4 regions of the Lysinibacillus sp. 54212 genome follow, and region 4 is predicted to be linked to each of the others. Evidence: riboswitches for the same ligand, from Rfam matches in the RefSeq annotation. Region 4 holds a riboswitch; each other region holds the start of a gene.
The links. A riboswitch is a leader RNA that binds a small molecule or an ion and turns the genes downstream of it on or off. The one in region 4 is predicted to bind S-adenosylmethionine.

Region 1 (4,285 bases), on a different contig from region 4:
CTTTTATTGCCGACTATGTAACTATTACTGGTGATGTTACAATCGGCTCAGATACAACGATTTGGTTTAACACTGTCATTCGTGGGGACGTTGCACCTACTATAATAGGAAATCGTGTAAGTATACAGGATTTAAGTTGCTTACATCAAAGCCCAAACAATCCGTTAATTATTGAAGATGAGGTAACAGTTGGGCATCAAGTAACCCTACATAGCTGCGTCATTCGCAAACGTGCATTAATTGGCATGGGGTCAATTATTCTAGATGGAGCCGAAATTGGAGAAGGCGCCTTTATCGGAGCCGGTAGCTTAGTACCTCCAGGTAAAAAAATCCCACCTAATTCACTTGCGATGGGGCGTCCTGCAAAGGTTGTTCGAGAAATTACTCCTGAAGACCGCGAAGATATGGATCGTATAGTACGAGAATACGTAGAAAAAGGGCAATATTATAAATCCCTGCAAGATAATAAGTAAACTATGGAACAAAAACTGCCGCTCCATGATCTGAGCAGCAGTTCAGAGTGTCGACAAACTCATTTTCATTGGAGTTTGCTAGAATTTTGTCCTAATAAAATAATCCATGAAAAACCGTTGATTTCCGTTCCAGGCGCTCCCTTTCCGCAGGCACGGCTTCGGGCCAACAGGACGTTGGTCAGGAAAACGTTGTCACATGATGTGACGATTTTAGTTTTCCTTCCTTTTGCGGACCGCCGCAAAAATGGATTTTCCGCTCGTGCTTTTCCTGCTGGAGTGTCGCGCCTTTCACTACAATCAACTACTATTGCTTAATGATAAGATATGCCGCTCTCTATTTATTAAAATGTTCCAGATGACGAATAAAAATAAAATCCATGACGTGAACAATTTGAAAAACTGGGATTTCAATAGCTTGTTTTTATCAATTTCATTTATCCGTTTGTCGGGAATAGGTTGGTGTTATTAACCTTTGGAAATTTTATTGAAATATATTGAAAAACTAGGCAAGCCCCGCCACGTAGACTTCTGTGGGATAGCGATAATGGAACGAAGGCTAAGATCGTCACGTCGTGTGACTACGCCTTCGTGACCAACATCGTGTTGCCCCGAGACCCCGCAGAATTTGCACTCTTGCAAATTTGAGGAGGCTCGGCGCTCGCCCACGAAAAGCGGAGTGGCGGGGCTTGCCGATTCAAAAAAAAACGGTTTATCGACAACCTAAAACTGCCGCTCCATGATCTGAGCGGCAGTTTTTGTGTTCAAATGAACATTCTTATAACTCAGCTTTTGCTCTTAAAGCATCGGCTTTATCTGTTTTTTCCCATGGTACATCTATATCTGTACGACCAAAGTGTCCGTAAGCCGCTGTTCCCTTATAGATTGGTCGACGTAGGTCAAGCATTTTAATAATGCCAGCAGGACGTAAATCGAATAATTCACGAATCCATTCTACAATTTTACTTTCTGCAACCTTCCCAGTACCAAATGTATCCACAGAAATAGACACAGGTCGTGCTACACCAATTGCATAAGCAAGCTGCACTTCAGCACGATCAGCCAGACCTGCTGCAACGATGTTTTTCGCTACATAACGAGCCGCGTATGCAGCCGAACGGTCAACCTTTGTTGCATCCTTACCTGAGAATGCGCCGCCACCGTGACGCGCATAACCACCGTATGTATCTACGATAATTTTACGACCTGTTAAACCAGCATCCCCTTTAGGTCCACCGATAACGAAGCGGCCTGTTGGATTGATAAAGTATTTTGTTTCTTCATCGATTAACTCTGCTGGTACGACTGGATTGATTACTACTGCTTTAATGTCTTTTTGGATTTGTTCAAGTGTAACGTCCTCATCATGCTGAGTTGATAATACAATTGTATCTACTCGAACTGGTTCGTTGTTTTCATCATACTCTACTGTCACCTGCGTTTTACCATCTGGACGTAGGTATGTTAGCTCACCCGTTTTACGTACCTCTGCTAAGCGACGTGCCAATTTATGTGCTAGGCTAATAGGTAATGGCATAAGCTCCGGTGTTTCATTACATGCATAACCAAACATTAAGCCTTGGTCACCAGCGCCGATCGCTTCTAATTGCTCATCAGACATTGAGCCTTCACGAGCCTCTAGCGCTTGATCAACACCCTGTGCTATATCTGGTGATTGCTCTCCTACAGCTACAAGTACAGCTAGATTTTCTGCATCAAAGCCGTATTTACCACGTGTGTAGCCAATTTCTGCAACAGTATCACGGATAATACCTTTCATATCAACATAAGTAGATGTAGTAATTTCACCTGAAACTAGTACAAGCCCAGTTGTTACAGTCGTTTCACACGCTACTCGTGCGTTTGGGTCCTCTGCTAAGATTGCATCTAAAATAGCATCTGAGATTTGGTCACAAATTTTATCTGGATGCCCTTCTGTTACACTTTCTGATGTAAACAATCGACGGTTTGTCATTTGTTTTCCTCCTATGATATCCTTGCAAAAATGCGCAATATTGATACGGTACTCATTACCCATGTAAGTCTACCCTTAAGGATTGAACTTCAAGCCCATTGCTAACTTTTACACGAGGATCTAGAAAGGTATATAATAATGAAAAAACTCAAATAAATAAGTTAATTCTTATTGTAAAACAAAAAAATCCCTTCGCTCATTTGTCATGAGGAAAGGAGTGTTCATGCCGTTACCTTTCACTCTTATCGTTCAAGGACATATCCTTGCATCAGGTTGGCACCAACACGTTATATGCTAGGCATATATTGCAGGTTGCCGGGTTTCATAGGGCCTGACCCTCCACCAACTCGGGATAAGAGTATCCGTTCAATTTCAAATAATACGTAATTTGCTGAAGGCTGTCAATATTTTTTGACGGAAATCTGAAATGTAAAAAAATCCACAAAAATAAATTTTGAATTAGTATAGATTATTTCAATCAATGTGTTATACTATTTTTGAATAAAAATAAAAGCCCTTTCAGTAGGGAACACTATACAAAAAGGATGGTATTTAATCGATGAATTCAGTAGAAATTAACAACGAACTGAAGGAATTATTAAGTGGAGCAAATGTTAACGTTCAACTTTCAGTACCACAATTAGTTGAGAAAGCAACTGCTCGTGGAGAAGCAATGTTAACTGTAGACGGTGCATTACGCGCTGAAACAGGAAAATACACTGGTCGTTCTCCTAAAGATAAATATATGGTTGAAGAAGAAAGCACAAAAGATAAAATTGACTGGGGTAAAGTAAACCGACCAATCTCAGCTGAAATTTTTGATAATTTATATGTAAAAGTCGTTAACTACTTAAAAGAGAAAGACGAGTTATTCGTATTCAAAGGATTTGCTGGTGCAGATAAAGACTCACAAGTTTCAATCCAAGTTGTAAACGAGTATGCTTGGCATAATCTTTTCTGTCATCAATTATTCATCCGTCCAACTGAAGCAGAGCTTGCTTCTCACGTTTCAGAATTTACAATCGTATCAGCACCTACATTCAAGGCTGATCCTGCTGTAGATGGCACAAACTCAGAAACATTTATTATCACTTCGATGGAAAAGAAAATCATTTTAATTGGTGGTACTGAATACGCTGGTGAAATGAAAAAATCTATTTTTGGTATTATGAACTACTTATTACCAGAGCAAGGTATTTTCCCAATGCACTGTTCTGCAAACGTTGGAGAAGCTGGTGATGTAGCTCTATTCTTCGGTTTATCAGGTACTGGTAAAACGACTTTATCAGCAGATAGCGATCGTAAGCTAATCGGTGATGACGAGCATGGCTGGTCTGATAATGGTGTATTCAACATTGAGGGTGGTTGCTATGCAAAAACAATCAACCTTTCTGCTGAAAAAGAACCAGAAATTTATAACGCTATTAAATTTGGTTCTGTTTTAGAAAACGTTGTTGTTCATCCAGAAACACGCGTTTGTGACTATGATGATGGTTCACTAACTGAAAATACTCGTGTAGCTTATCCGATTGACTACATTGAAAATATTGTATCACCATCGGTAGCAGGTCATCCAAAAACAATCGTATTCTTAACTGCGGATGCTTTTGGTGTGTTACCTCCAATCTCTAAATTAACTAAAGAGCAAGCAATGTATCACTTCTTAAGTGGCTTCACTTCAAAATTAGCTGGTACAGAGCGCGGTGTTACTGAGCCAGAACCAGTATTCTCTACATGCTTTGGTTCTCCATTCTTACCACTTCCTGCTACAGTATATGCTGAGCAATTAGGTAAGAAAATCGACGAGCATGGTGCACAAGTATTCCTAGTAAACACTGGC
Region 2 (4,285 bases), on a different contig from region 4:
TTGTAATGACTAGATTTTCATTACAGCCATCTAATTCTTCTCCACCAAAATCCTCGGGTGTTAAATTTTCATTTTGAAGCATTGTTCCCATTGCTCCATCAATAATTAAAATTCTTTTTTCAAGTTGTTCGTATATTGAGTGGTTAGGCATTAAATTGTACTCCTTTATTTTGCGCGTCCAGCTCCTTCACATAATCCATCAGCTGCAACGTCATATCATATCGTAAAAACGGTGTAATTAAATAGATTCCATTAAAGTATTGGCAGGCTGTATCTAGTAATTCCTTCGCGATAGCAACCCCTTCAGCAGTCGCCTTCTCCTTATCATCACCACACGCCTCCATTCGGGCTAATACTTCCTCTGAAAGCTTGATGCCCGGTACCTCATGATGCAAGAATTCCGCGCTTCTAAATGATGTGAGTGGCATAATACCAATATAGATAGGTGCTTCTAAATGCTTTGTCGCCTCATAAATTTCTTCAATTTTTTCTTTTGAATAAACAGGCTGAGAAATAAAATAATCACAGCCATGCTCTAGCTTCTTCTCTAAACGATCAACTGCACGTGACACAACACGGACATTCGGATTAAACGCTCCAGCTACCGAGAAGTTCGCCTTTTTACGAAGCGGCTTCCCTGAGAATGAAATTCCTTCATTTAATCCCTTAATCATCGACATGAGCTCCATCGAGGAAACATCATAAACACTTGTCGCCCCTGGGAAATCCCCTACCTTTGTTGGGTCTCCTGTAATAACTAAAATATCGTGGAGCTCAAGTGCGTTTAATCCCATTAAATGTGATTGTAAACCGATTAAGTTTCGATCACGGCAAGTTAAATGAGGTAAAACACGAACGCCTTCCTGTACAAGTAACGCTGACATCGCAATGTTACTTATACGCGGAGAGGCAAGTGAGTTATCCGCCATCATAATGACGTCCGCACCATTTTCATACAGCTCTTTTGCTCCTGTAATAAATCCGTCAATCTCTAAATGTCTAGGTGTATCCAACTCTACAATAACAGAGCGCTCACGCTTCGCCTTTTCATGTAAGGGCTCGTATTTACGAGGCTCAGGCATACGCACAAATTCTGTTTTACCAGGGCGCGCCTCTTTTTCTGTTATCGGCTTACTATTGGCTAATCGTTTTTTCGTTTCTTCAATATGCTTTGGTGTTGTTCCGCAGCAGCCGCCGATTAAACGAACCCCCTGCTTCACTAATTCCTCTGCTGCTCGCGCAAAATAATCCGCCTCTGATTCATATACCACACGGCCATCCTCTACATCTAACAGAGAAGCATTCGGAGAAGCCGATAAAAACGCTTTACTGGGTAAATTTACTTTTTCAAAAGCTTGAATTGTATGGAATGGTCCGAGACGACAATTACTTCCTACAATATCAGCTCCGAGCGCTTCAAGTTCAGTTAACACGTCACAGAATGAAATACCGCCCTGCAATATACCCGGCTCATGCATAGAAACTTGCGCAATGATTGGTAAATCGGTTAATTGACGCACCGTTGTGACAGCCGCTCGAATCTCTTCTACATCATAAAACGTCTCAAGTAAAATGCCATCCACTTCACCAACAATGAGTACCTCTGCTTGCTCACGAATAGCAGACACAATCTCCTCTAAAGTTGCATCACTTTTACGAATCCCTCGAATACCACCAATTGTGCCTAAGACAAAGACGTCTTTACCTGCCGCTGCACGTTTAGCAATACAAACAGCCGCCTCGTTAAACTCCCTCACACGTCCTTCATAGCCGTAACGAGCTAGTTTAATAGAATTGGCACCGTATGTATTCGTTTGAATAATATCTGCACCAGCTTCGATATATTGCTCATGAATTTTTTGAACAATTTCCGGCTTAGTCACATTCATTTCTTCATGACAATAATCCAAGCCATATGAATAAAGTAGTGTTCCAATCGCACCGTCCGCTGTAAGTACGCGCGTTTGTAAAGCTTCAAGCAATCCCATGAAAGTCCCTCTCTCTCTACCAAATAGGTTATGTATTCTTATGAGCACTTTTCTCAGTACAAGAAAAAGCCTTCTTTTCTACAAGAAGGCTTTATACTACGAGTCCCTTCTCATCTTTACGGCAAATGCCGGCTGGATTTAGCACCTGGCGCAAGCTGCGTTGGTTGCTGAAGCTTCATCGGGCCAGTCCCTCAGCTTCTCTTGATAAGAATTATATGAATTTTGTCAATAATTAAAAGAATCATATCGCTATATGAATAGAACGTCAAGACCATTTACTTAAGTAAAGCGGTTTCATGTAATATTTCTTTAAATAGTCGTTATAATTCTCTCTGCAGTTTGCTTTCCATTTTGAATACATGCGCCAATACCTACACCAAAATAGGAGCATCCAGCTACTAGTACATTAGGGTATCGCTCCTCTAAATCTGCTAGTAAAACGGATAACGCTTCATTATGCGCTAAATCATAACGTGGCATCTGACCAATCCATTTTGTTATATTAACTACGGTTGGCTTTGCATCGATGCCTAGGCTTAGTCGAATATCCTCACAGGCTACCTTCGTTAACTCCTCATCAGACATAGCTGCAAATTCCTCGTAACGAGGATTACTATTTTTATAAAATAGTCGAACTAAAAGATTCCCATCTCCCGACGTATGCTTCCACTTTCTACTTGTCCACGTTGACGCATCGCACGAAAGGTCACTATTGTGAGAAACGATAAAGCCTGTACCGTCTGCTGGCAGGATAGCATCAGGAACAAGAAAGCCAAGGTACATCGTAATTGCGGATGCTGTCGTAAACTTACTTAAACTCGTATCTAACTCTTCATCCACTAGTACCGCCTTCACGGTTTCATTCGGAACCGCCAGAACAACCACATCGGCTAAAATCATTTCATTGTTTACTATAACCTCATACTGATCGCCATTCTGCGTAATCTTTTGTGTATCTGCATTTTTCCAAAATTCAACTTCTGGCAACGTCTCCTCTAATCGATCAATTAATGACGATAAGCCTTTTCGAAAGGAGATAAACTTTTTATTAGCAGCCTTTTCAAATTGAGCACGATTCGCTTCAAACCCTTTAATGATACTGCCATAGTCATTTTTATAATCGACTAAATACGGCAGGGTAGAAGCTAGGGATAGGCTGTAAAGATCACCCGAATAAACACCCGCTAGCACAGGGGCAATTTGCTTACGAACGATTTCCTCACCTAAAAAGTATTCTAAAAACTCACCAATCGAACTTTCCTTTGTGAAATTCGTATTGGGCATTGTTAATTCTTGTAGAGCTCGTGCTTTCCCTTCCTCAGAAATAAGCGTACTAGCATGCAGTGACTCACTACTCATCGGAATACCAAACGTCGAACCAGCAGGTATTGCATGTAGCTCATTATTTGTATGAATATAGGAAATACCCGTTTCGTTATAAACAAGCTCATCTTCAAAGTCTAGCTCACGAACTAGCTCTAGTACTCCAGGATGTCGTGCAACGATTGAATCAGCACCCGTTTCCATAATAAAGCCCTCTACCTGCTCTGAATGGATTTTCCCACCTAGGTATTCATTTCGCTCAATCAAAATTAGTCGTGCATCTTTCCCTTGCTCGCTCATTTGTCGTTTCAAATAGTGCATCGTACATAATCCTGTAATACCTCCACCAACAACAACAACAACTGTTTTCATAACTACAACTCCTATACATACATAATTGTTCTACGAATAGTATAAACTCTTTTCTTTCATAATACGTGTGACTTCTTTTACAAAAAAGAAAAGGATGACCAGAAAGTGAAAACTTTCTGAACATCCCTTTAATGATTTAATTCCTGTGCAACAGTAGCTAGTCGATCCGCTGAACGGGTTACTTCATCGAATGCAACACCTAACTCCTGCACAATAGCATTGATTAGCTCAACTTCTTGTTGGATTAGACTGTTTTGTTGCTTAGAATCACATACTGATTGTAGGATTTCCGAAAATTGCTGAGAGGACTGCTCCATACTATCCTTCCCCACTTGAACAGAGGCTTGAATTGTACCTAACGAACCTTTTAGTTTATTCGTTTGCTCGTTCGTATTATGCAAAAGCTCCTCAACAGTTGATGTCGAGGCGCGTGTTTGCTCAGCTAATTTACGTACCTCCTGCGCCACAACAGCAAATCCTTTTCCGAATTCCCCTGCTCGTGCTGCTTCAATAGCCGCATTTAAAGCAAGCAAATTCGTTTGATCAGCAATGTTCGTCACAATTGCCATAATACCTTCCATTTGCTTTGCATTGTCCGCTAG
Region 3 (4,285 bases), on a different contig from region 4:
TGTCGCCTGTTTCTCCACCACTTGATGTTTTCCCATCATCAGCAGTACCACAAGCTCCTAAAGCTAGTACGAATACTGATAAAAATAAAAATGATAAAAGCTTTTTCACGTTGTTCTCTCCCTTTCCTTTACACTTCTTTTTTATGCAAACGGCTCATTGCCAGATACATCTAACGTTTGTCTACTTTTGTAGCGATTGTATCCCCTATCCACTGAATAATGAATACAATAATTAAAATGATAATTGTCGCCATTAACGTTACATCAGTGCGAGTACGCATAAACCCTTCTATATATGCTAGGTTCCCTAAGCCACCAGCACCGATTACACCAGCCATTGCCGTATAACCAACAAGTGCAACGGCTGTTACTGTAATACCTGAAATTAGAGCTGGTAAACTTTCAGGAAGTAAAACTTTAAAAATAATTGTCGATGTTTTAGCGCCCATTGAACGCGCTGCCTCAATGACACCTTTATCAATTTCACGAAGCGCAATCAATACCATTCGTGCATAGAAGGGTGCAGCACCAATAATTAAGGCTGGTAGGGCTGCGTTTGTTCCACGAATCGTCCCGATTAAAAGCTTCGTAAATGGAATCAGTAAAATAATCAATACGATAAATGGAATTGATCTGAAAATATTTACGATTGAGCCCGTTAAAAAGTTAACAAGCTTATTTGCCCATATTTGATTTGGACTCGTTAAAAATAAGATAACCCCAATTGCCAATCCTAAAATAAATGTCGCTACTGTTGAAATGGCTGTCATATAAATTGTTTGATACGTAGCCTCAGCCATCGTATCCCAGTTCACATTCGGAAATAATTGATTAAGCATGCTCAATCACCTCCGTTTGAATTTCATGCCTCTTAAGAATCTGTAAAGCTATATCAACTTTGCTTTCATCACCATCTATATGAACAATTAATGTCCCGTAAGGTCCGCTCGTTGTATGTGAAATCGTTCCGTGTACGATATTAACATCCACACCATACTGCTGAATGATTTGCGAAATAATTGGCTGCTCTGTTTGTTGACCAATAAATGTTACTTTTACAAGCTTACCTGAAGGGTAATTGGCTAAGATTTGCTCGATAGACTCCTTCGTATCGCTTGTACCAGAAACCTGTGAAACAAATTTTTTCGTTATCTGTGCCTGTGGATTTTGGAATACGTGTAGAACATCTCCAGACTCTACTACCTTTCCAGCCTCCATAACAGCTACACGATGACATACTTTGCGAATCACGTGCATTTCGTGTGTAATAAGCACAATCGTTAATCCTAGACGTTTATTAATATCTAGCAGCAGCTCTAAAATTGAATCAGTTGTCTCAGGATCAAGTGCTGATGTTGCTTCGTCACAGAGTAGTACCTCTGGATTATTAGCAAGCGCTCGAGCAATACCGACACGCTGCTTTTGACCACCAGATAGCTGAGATGGATAAGCCTTACCACGACCAGCCAATCCGACTAATTCGATTAATTCCCCTACACGCTTTGATCGCTCCGCTTTTGGAACACCCGCAATTTCTAATGGGAACTCGATATTTTCCTCTACCGTACGTGACCACAATAAATTAAAGTGTTGGAAAATCATGCTTATTTTTTGCCGTGCTGCCCGAAGCTTACTGCCTGAAATTGCAGAAATATTTTGACCATTTACTACAACAGTCCCACTTGTCGGCTTCTCTAAACCATTTAACAGGCGAATCATTGTACTTTTTCCGGCACCACTGTAGCCGATAATGCCATAGATTTCTCCCTTTTGAATCTCTAAGCTTACCCCATCAACAGCCTTTAGCTCGCCGTTTTTCGTGCTGTAAACTTTCGTTATATTACTTAACTCAATCATAATTGACTCCTTTATAGTTTTAGACTTACTAAAAAAACCTTTCTACATAAGATAAGTAGAAAGGCTTTCGCACGAAAATATACGTTACCGTTCTCTCATCTTCCAAAGAATAACTTTGAGTGACTTGGCACCTTTTCACAATTGTGATGGTTGCCGGGCTTCGTAGGGCACTTCCCTCCACCGCTCTTAATAAGAGTAACAATATTAAATTTAGATTATTATGAATGTAAATGTACCATGCTTGCAATTGTCCGTCAATTACTTTTTCAATATTTCATACAAATTTAGTACGGATTGAAATGCATATACTTTTTGAGCTATTTCCCCATCCCGTGCAACAAGTAAACATGGGACACTTTCAATCTCGTTTTCATATGCTAAATCTTCCATAAAATTTAAATTCGCTTTCCCAACTGGGAGTAGTGGAAGAAGTTGCTCGACTACATCCATCATTTTAGAAGCCACCGCGCACGTGCCACACATTGGTGTGTATAAATAAAGTGCAGCTAACTCCTCATCCTCTACGACTCTCTCCCATTGTTGCTTTGTCCATTCTTTCAATTTTACTCATCCTATTTCATCATAAATTTTGCTTTACGGAGTATTTCTGTCAGTATGTCTGCTGGTGTTTTGGCAACCTCTAAATATTGCTTTGGTATCGTAAGTTGAGTTGCCTCACTGTAGCAGCGTTTCATCGTTTTGCGTAGCCGGTCACCAGATTTATCAGCATCAAATAATGTAAAAAGATCGCACTGCTCAAAGGGTTCAATAATATCAATTAATACTTCTTCATCTACTGTGCCATTCGTACAGACGATAGCCACATCCTCAGCAAATAGTGGGGCTATTTTTAATTTATCAGAGCGACCTTCAACAATTATACACTTTTCTGTATCCATGTGCTCCCCTCCTACTTTACGTTGCTTTCTAATTAAAAACGCCAAAACCCACTAACGGATTTTGACGTCTAAAGATTATTCTTGAATTAATTCTTCGTATGCTTCTGCAGATAGAAGTTCTTCAACTTCTGCTGGGTTCGAAAGCTCAACAACAATCATCCAAGCTTTTTCATATGGAGATTCGTTTACGAATTCTGGGTTATCAGAAAGCTCTTCATTTACTTCAACTACTTTACCTGAAACAGGTGCATATAATTCAGAGACAGTTTTAACAGATTCTACACTACCAAACGGCTCATTAATAGTTACTTCATCGCCTACTTCTGGAAGCTCTACGAACACGATATCGCCTAGTTCACTTTGAGCGAAATCTGTAATACCAATACGTACTTTTCCATCTTCATTTTTTACCCACTCATGTTCTTCTGAGTAGCGTAAATCTTTAGGAATACTCATCCAAAATCCCTCCAACTATATATATTACATTCACTTTTAGTTTGACATATTTCGTAGTTAAAAACAAGTTTCGATTACCTTTATTTCCACGATTCTAAGAAGTCAGACTCCTTAAAGCCAAGTGTAATTTTTTTACCGTCAGAAACTATTGGACGCTTAATTAACATACCATCCGAAGCTAGTAAATCTAGTTGCTCCTCCTCCGTCATATTGTCTAGCTTGTCCTTTAAGCCAAGCTCTCGATACTTTATTCCTGACGTATTAAAAAATTTCTTTAATGGTAAGCCACTTAGTTCATAGTATTCCTTTAGCTGCGCCTTTGTTGGCGTCTCATCTACAATATGAATTGCCTCGTAGGAAATATTATGTTGGTCTAACCATTTTTGAGCTTTTTTACATGTAGTGCATTTAGGATATTGAATTAATTTAAGTGACATGTCCGCTGCTCCTTTAATAATTATTTTCCCCTCTATTGTAGCGGATTTTGTCTAATATTGTTATTAAAAACAACATGCTTACTCAATTAATTAGATAGAATGGTGTACATTACTAATCACATTTTCACAAATTATACATTATTAAGATTCAGCACCATAAGTCGGGGTTGCTATATGCACCGCACACTGCACTCCGAGCGGACGCTTTCCGCAGGCTTGGCTTCAATCTCCTCGTTGCTCCTGACGCTACCGCTTTCGTCGCAAAATAAAATTTCACTACGTTACGTGTGCTAAAAATTGCAAAAAATAATTCCACCCCCATGAAAGCACGCTGCGTAACAGAAATCAACCCCAGTTTATGGTGAAGAGGCATTTTTATTCGATTAAAAAATCCAGGTGCAATGGGCACCTGGATTCTACATGTTACACTGTATATTTTTCAGCTTCGATTAATTTCGCTGAGGCTTCACGTTTTTTCGGGATTAGGTTATATGGGTTGTTACGCGTTAATTTACGTAGAGCTGATAACGTCATACGACCCGCGTCCCCTTCAACTGCCGCTAGGATTGTATCCTTTGCTTCCTTCTCGATTTCAGCAAAAGCTTCCTGACAGAAAATTTGTGTGTAAAGAATTTT
Region 4 (4,285 bases):
GCTGCGTTGAATGAACTCCCTGAAGATTGGGCAAAACGAACGAAACTTGGATTTCCGGTCCCTATTCGTCACTGGCTACGTCACGAAAAGTATTACAATTTTGTAAAAGAAACCTTTCAAAAAGAGTATGTTAATGAATTTTTTAATCAAGACGACCTTATATACTACTTAGATCTCCATTATCACAATAAAGCAAATAAGGCGCGTCATATTTGGACAGTTTATATCTTTTGTATTTGGTATGAGCAATTCTTTGCTGAAAATATTAACAAGGAATATAATTAATGGTAAATCACTTCCGTAAAGTGAGGCAAAGAAATGCTATTTTTAAACAGCAAAACCAATTATCCATTTTTTTATTTTCTTTTGGAACAAAACATTGTACTCGTGTATGAATTCAAAACCCAAAATTATATAACACAGCTAGACTTTATCAATTTAATCTCACTATATGAAATACATACTGAAGATGAGTTTGATCAGTTTAATCATGAAAATTATAATCCAATGGCTGGAGGGGTTTATTTAGAGCTAGAGGATACTAATCAAATGGTAGCTGAAATCAACAACAAAATTCAAAAACAACGTGCAAATTTCCAATCCCTTCAACAAGGACCGATTCACCTTGTGATGTCAGAATCAGCAGCAGGATCTTTACGCGTAGGGCTACCTAGACCTAAGACAGTTATTGGTATACCAGATTCCTTTGACAGTGGTCCGTTGTGGCAGCTCGATAAAAAAACAGGTTTAATGTTACGAAATGAATGGCTATATGACCATATCAATGACGAGCAAGAGGACGGAGAATATTTAAATCGTTTCAACAGAGCATTACGTCAAATGGAGGATATTTCAACAAACGTCCCAATCTTTATTTGGTATAGCGATAATGAGGATGAACAGGTAGGTTTTCGCTTTATTCTCTACTTATTAAAGGAAAAGGGAAATGATATTTTTCTAATGAATACTACGGAACTTTATAGGGAAGTAGGGCAGCCTATTTTCCATACAAGTCAAATGGATTCCGACAATCTAAGACTACTTTTTGAAAACAACTCCAGGTGCAAACCATTATCAGAAAAACAATTACTTCGATTTCATGCAGAATGGGAGGAGCTTGCCGAAACAGATGGACTCCTACGTATATGGGATGGCGGTAATATACAGCATGTATCAGAGAATTATTATGACTCATATATCATTGAATCAGTCAAAAAGCTCCATAAGAAACAAGGACAGCTAGATTGGATTAGGACTGCAAAGCTCCTTGAAGAACTGCTGCAAGATATGAAAATATCTAAAAATATTTTCTATTTAGAATACCGAATCAGGCATTTAATCAATAATGGACTTCTAGAGTTAAAAGGAATACCAAAATCAATGAGACACTATAGTATAAAGCTTCGGTGAATTGATTTAGTTATAGATGCCTCTAATACGCTGACTTTGGCGGTAATCCACTCAAATGATGATGTTACTGCGAGAAATATTTGAGTGAATTGTTGAAAAATTCACATTGCTGTGATACAATCTATCTAATTTAATAGTCTTATCAAGAGAAGCTGAGGGACTTGGCCCTTTGACGCTTCAGCAACCTCTAACCGTGTTAGAAAGGTGCTACTTCCAGCAAGGTATTTCCTTGAAAGATAAGAGCGAGTAACGTTAAACCTCTCATTCTTATACTGGAATGAGAGGTTTTTTAATGGTTAGCTTTGTATATTTGATAGACGAGAAATGGGGGATCAGCATTGCCAATCAATATTCCGAAGCAATTACCGGCTGGCGAGCATTTACGACAAGAGAAAATTTTCGTGATGGAGGAGGACCGCGCGAAAACACAGCAAATTCGTCCACTAAATATATTAGTGTGCAACTTAATGCCAGAAAAAGAGAAAACGGAGTTGCAATTATTACGGTTATTAGGAAATACACCACTGCAAGTCAATATTACTTTTTTAAATACAGCTACATATGAATCAAAAAATGTATCTAAATCTCATCTGGAGCTTTTCTATAAAACATTCGATGAAATAAAACATCGTCGCTTCGATGGCATGATTATTACTGGAGCACCCGTAGAGCGGATGGAGTTTGAAGAAGTATTATACTGGCAAGAAATCACAACGATTATGGATTGGGCTAAAGTAAACGTAACGTCTATTATGTATATTTGTTGGGGAGCTCAGGCAGCGTTATACCATCAGTTCAATATTGGTAAATACGAGCTACCGAAAAAATGCTCTGGTGTTTATTCTCACGTTATTACCGATTTAACTGTAGATTTAGTCCGAGGATTTAGTGATGAATACGTAGCTCCGCATTCTCGTCATACATCGGTTTCTATTGATGAGGTTCGTGCGCATCCAGACTTACACTTATTAAGCTATTCTGACGATGCAGGCGTGTTTATTGTTCAGTCGAAGGATAATAAGCATATTATGATTACCGGACATTTAGAATATGATGCTACTACGTTGCGTGATGAGTATGAGCGAGATATTGCAAAGACAGATAATGTGGAAATGCCTGTGAACTATTTCCCAAATAATGACCCAGCACAAGAGCCAAAAAACACATGGCGTGCTCATTCACACTTGCTGTTCTACAACTGGTTAAACTACTATGTATATCAAGAAACACCATATAAATGGGATTTTGTTGAAGAAAATATTGAATTTCATATTTAAGAAATACCGCATGGCAGAAAGATATGTCATGCGGTTTTAATCCTTTTTACAAGCAGTATAACGAAGGTTACTATTAAAATAACAAAGGATGATGTATATGTTTCCAATCTTAGAGACAGAAAGACTTTTGCTGAGAGAAATCACAGAGCACGACACACAAGTAATTTTTAACCTCTTTTCCAATGATGCTATTACACGATTTTATGGCCAGGATAATTTAACACTTATAGAGCAAGCCGAGCAATTTGTTCACTTTTTCGCTAAGAGCTACAAGGAGAAGCGCGGTATGAGATGGGGGATAGAATTAAAGGGACAAAAAGGCATAATCGGTACTATAGGCTATAATCATTATTCCCCGAAGCACAAAAGAGCTGAAATAGGCTATGAATTACATCCAGATTATTGGGGATACGGCTACGCTAAGGAGGCTGTATTAAAGGCTATCTCATATGGATTTAGCGAATTAGGCTTAACAAGAATAGGAGCTATTGTATTTCTTGAAAATGATAGCTCTAACCATTTATTAAAATCCATTGGTTTTCAACAAGAGGGTATATTAAAAGCATATATGTATCAGAACGGCCAAGCTTATGACACTTACATTTATTCATTGTTAAATGAGAATTAACGAAAGGAAAATCCAATGACCACTTCATTTTTAATTATTCTTCCTATTGTTTTTACGATTTTTATCGTTGCTTCCTGTTTTGCATTTTACAAGTTTCGTCATTTTTTCTCACGAGGTCAATAAAACAAGGTAGCACTCACATATTGTGGGGGCTACCTTGTTTTAAACTAATTTAGAGAGTAAATCTTGAGAAGGTGCAGCGTCTAGATCACCATTGTTTGCTGCCTTCCCCAATAATCTTAGGAAGGTCTGTTTCATCTCTGTATTTAACGCCTCTAAATCAAACACATCAAACTTGCATTTTGAGAGAGGTATCGTTTCGGATTCACTAAATCCATCCTTATAAAATAGATTCCAAGTAATGTACTCACCGTCATCATCAATTCCAATCGAGCACGTGAGCAAAAAGTTTTCAGCAGTTGCCTCTGCTACAACTTCCTCATAAAAATCCTCATCTTCTAATAGCGCATGTAAATTGTCAAAAGCTTTGGATGTTACAATCGTTATCATCACGTCAACTCCTCTGTTACCATACTTAATTATAAGCAGAGCTTTCCTTACCCGTCAAAGCAAAGAATAGCTTTTCATTAATTTTCAGCGCCCATTGAACAATCGGTCCGAGTCCAAAAGACATAATAACTGTACCAACCCCAATCGGACCACCTAGTAAGAAACCAATAATTGCTACGAGAACTTCCATTGTCGTTCGTGCCTGACCAACACTCCAGCCAAGCTTATGTGAAAGTAGTAGCATTAAAGCATCACGTGGTCCTACACCGAGGTTTGCCACAATATACATCCCACAGCCAAAACCTAGCAACAATAAGCCAATACAAAATGACAGTAATTGTGGGAGGAATCCCGTAAAAGGGGGTAAGATAGCATTAAAAATATCAATAAAAATGCCCGCTAAAAACATATCAAGAAATGTGCCGATTTTCGGTAATCGTTTCATGAATAAGGAGTCAAT

Region 1: another riboswitch for S-adenosylmethionine. It lies ahead of metK (methionine adenosyltransferase); the one in region 4 lies ahead of metA (homoserine O-acetyltransferase MetA).
Region 2: another riboswitch for S-adenosylmethionine. It lies ahead of V4T18_RS13825 (bifunctional homocysteine S-methyltransferase/methylenetetrahydrofolate reductase); the one in region 4 lies ahead of metA (homoserine O-acetyltransferase MetA).
Region 3: another riboswitch for S-adenosylmethionine. It lies ahead of V4T18_RS09865 (methionine ABC transporter ATP-binding protein); the one in region 4 lies ahead of metA (homoserine O-acetyltransferase MetA).

What each region holds. Positions count from the first base shown of each region.
Region 1 covers NZ_JBAFWZ010000014.1:61,668-65,952, forward strand. The annotation lists gene V4T18_RS11460 (gamma carbonic anhydrase) at 1-473, shown strand, start outside; gene V4T18_RS11465 (hypothetical protein) at 652-774, opposite strand; gene metK (methionine adenosyltransferase) at 1,249-2,445, opposite strand; SAM riboswitch class I at 2,685-2,804, opposite strand; gene pckA (phosphoenolpyruvate carboxykinase (ATP)) at 3,005-4,285, shown strand, end outside.
Region 2 covers NZ_JBAFWZ010000021.1:38,294-42,578, forward strand. The annotation lists gene metH (methionine synthase) at 1-151, opposite strand, end outside; gene V4T18_RS13825 (bifunctional homocysteine S-methyltransferase/methylenetetrahydrofolate reductase) at 144-1,988, opposite strand; SAM riboswitch class I at 2,096-2,199, opposite strand; gene hemG (protoporphyrinogen oxidase) at 2,298-3,683, opposite strand; gene V4T18_RS13835 (globin-coupled sensor protein) at 3,812-4,285, opposite strand, start outside.
Region 3 covers NZ_JBAFWZ010000011.1:77,945-82,229, forward strand. The annotation lists gene V4T18_RS09855 (MetQ/NlpA family ABC transporter substrate-binding protein) at 1-109, opposite strand, end outside; gene V4T18_RS09860 (methionine ABC transporter permease) at 171-839, opposite strand; gene V4T18_RS09865 (methionine ABC transporter ATP-binding protein) at 832-1,857, opposite strand; SAM riboswitch class I at 1,950-2,053, opposite strand; gene V4T18_RS09870 (thioredoxin family protein) at 2,116-2,418, opposite strand; gene V4T18_RS09875 (toprim domain-containing protein) at 2,430-2,756, opposite strand; gene gcvH (glycine cleavage system protein GcvH) at 2,832-3,212, opposite strand; gene V4T18_RS09885 (arsenate reductase family protein) at 3,293-3,649, opposite strand; gene V4T18_RS09890 (acyl-CoA dehydrogenase family protein) at 4,073-4,285, opposite strand, start outside.
Region 4 covers NZ_JBAFWZ010000001.1:254,661-258,945, forward strand. The annotation lists gene asnB (asparagine synthase (glutamine-hydrolyzing)) at 1-285, shown strand, start outside; gene V4T18_RS01205 (DUF1835 domain-containing protein) at 367-1,410, shown strand; SAM riboswitch class I at 1,547-1,653, shown strand; gene metA (homoserine O-acetyltransferase MetA) at 1,749-2,687, shown strand; gene V4T18_RS01215 (GNAT family N-acetyltransferase) at 2,785-3,315, shown strand; gene V4T18_RS01220 (hypothetical protein) at 3,478-3,825, opposite strand; gene V4T18_RS01225 (YczE/YyaS/YitT family protein) at 3,851-4,285, opposite strand, start outside.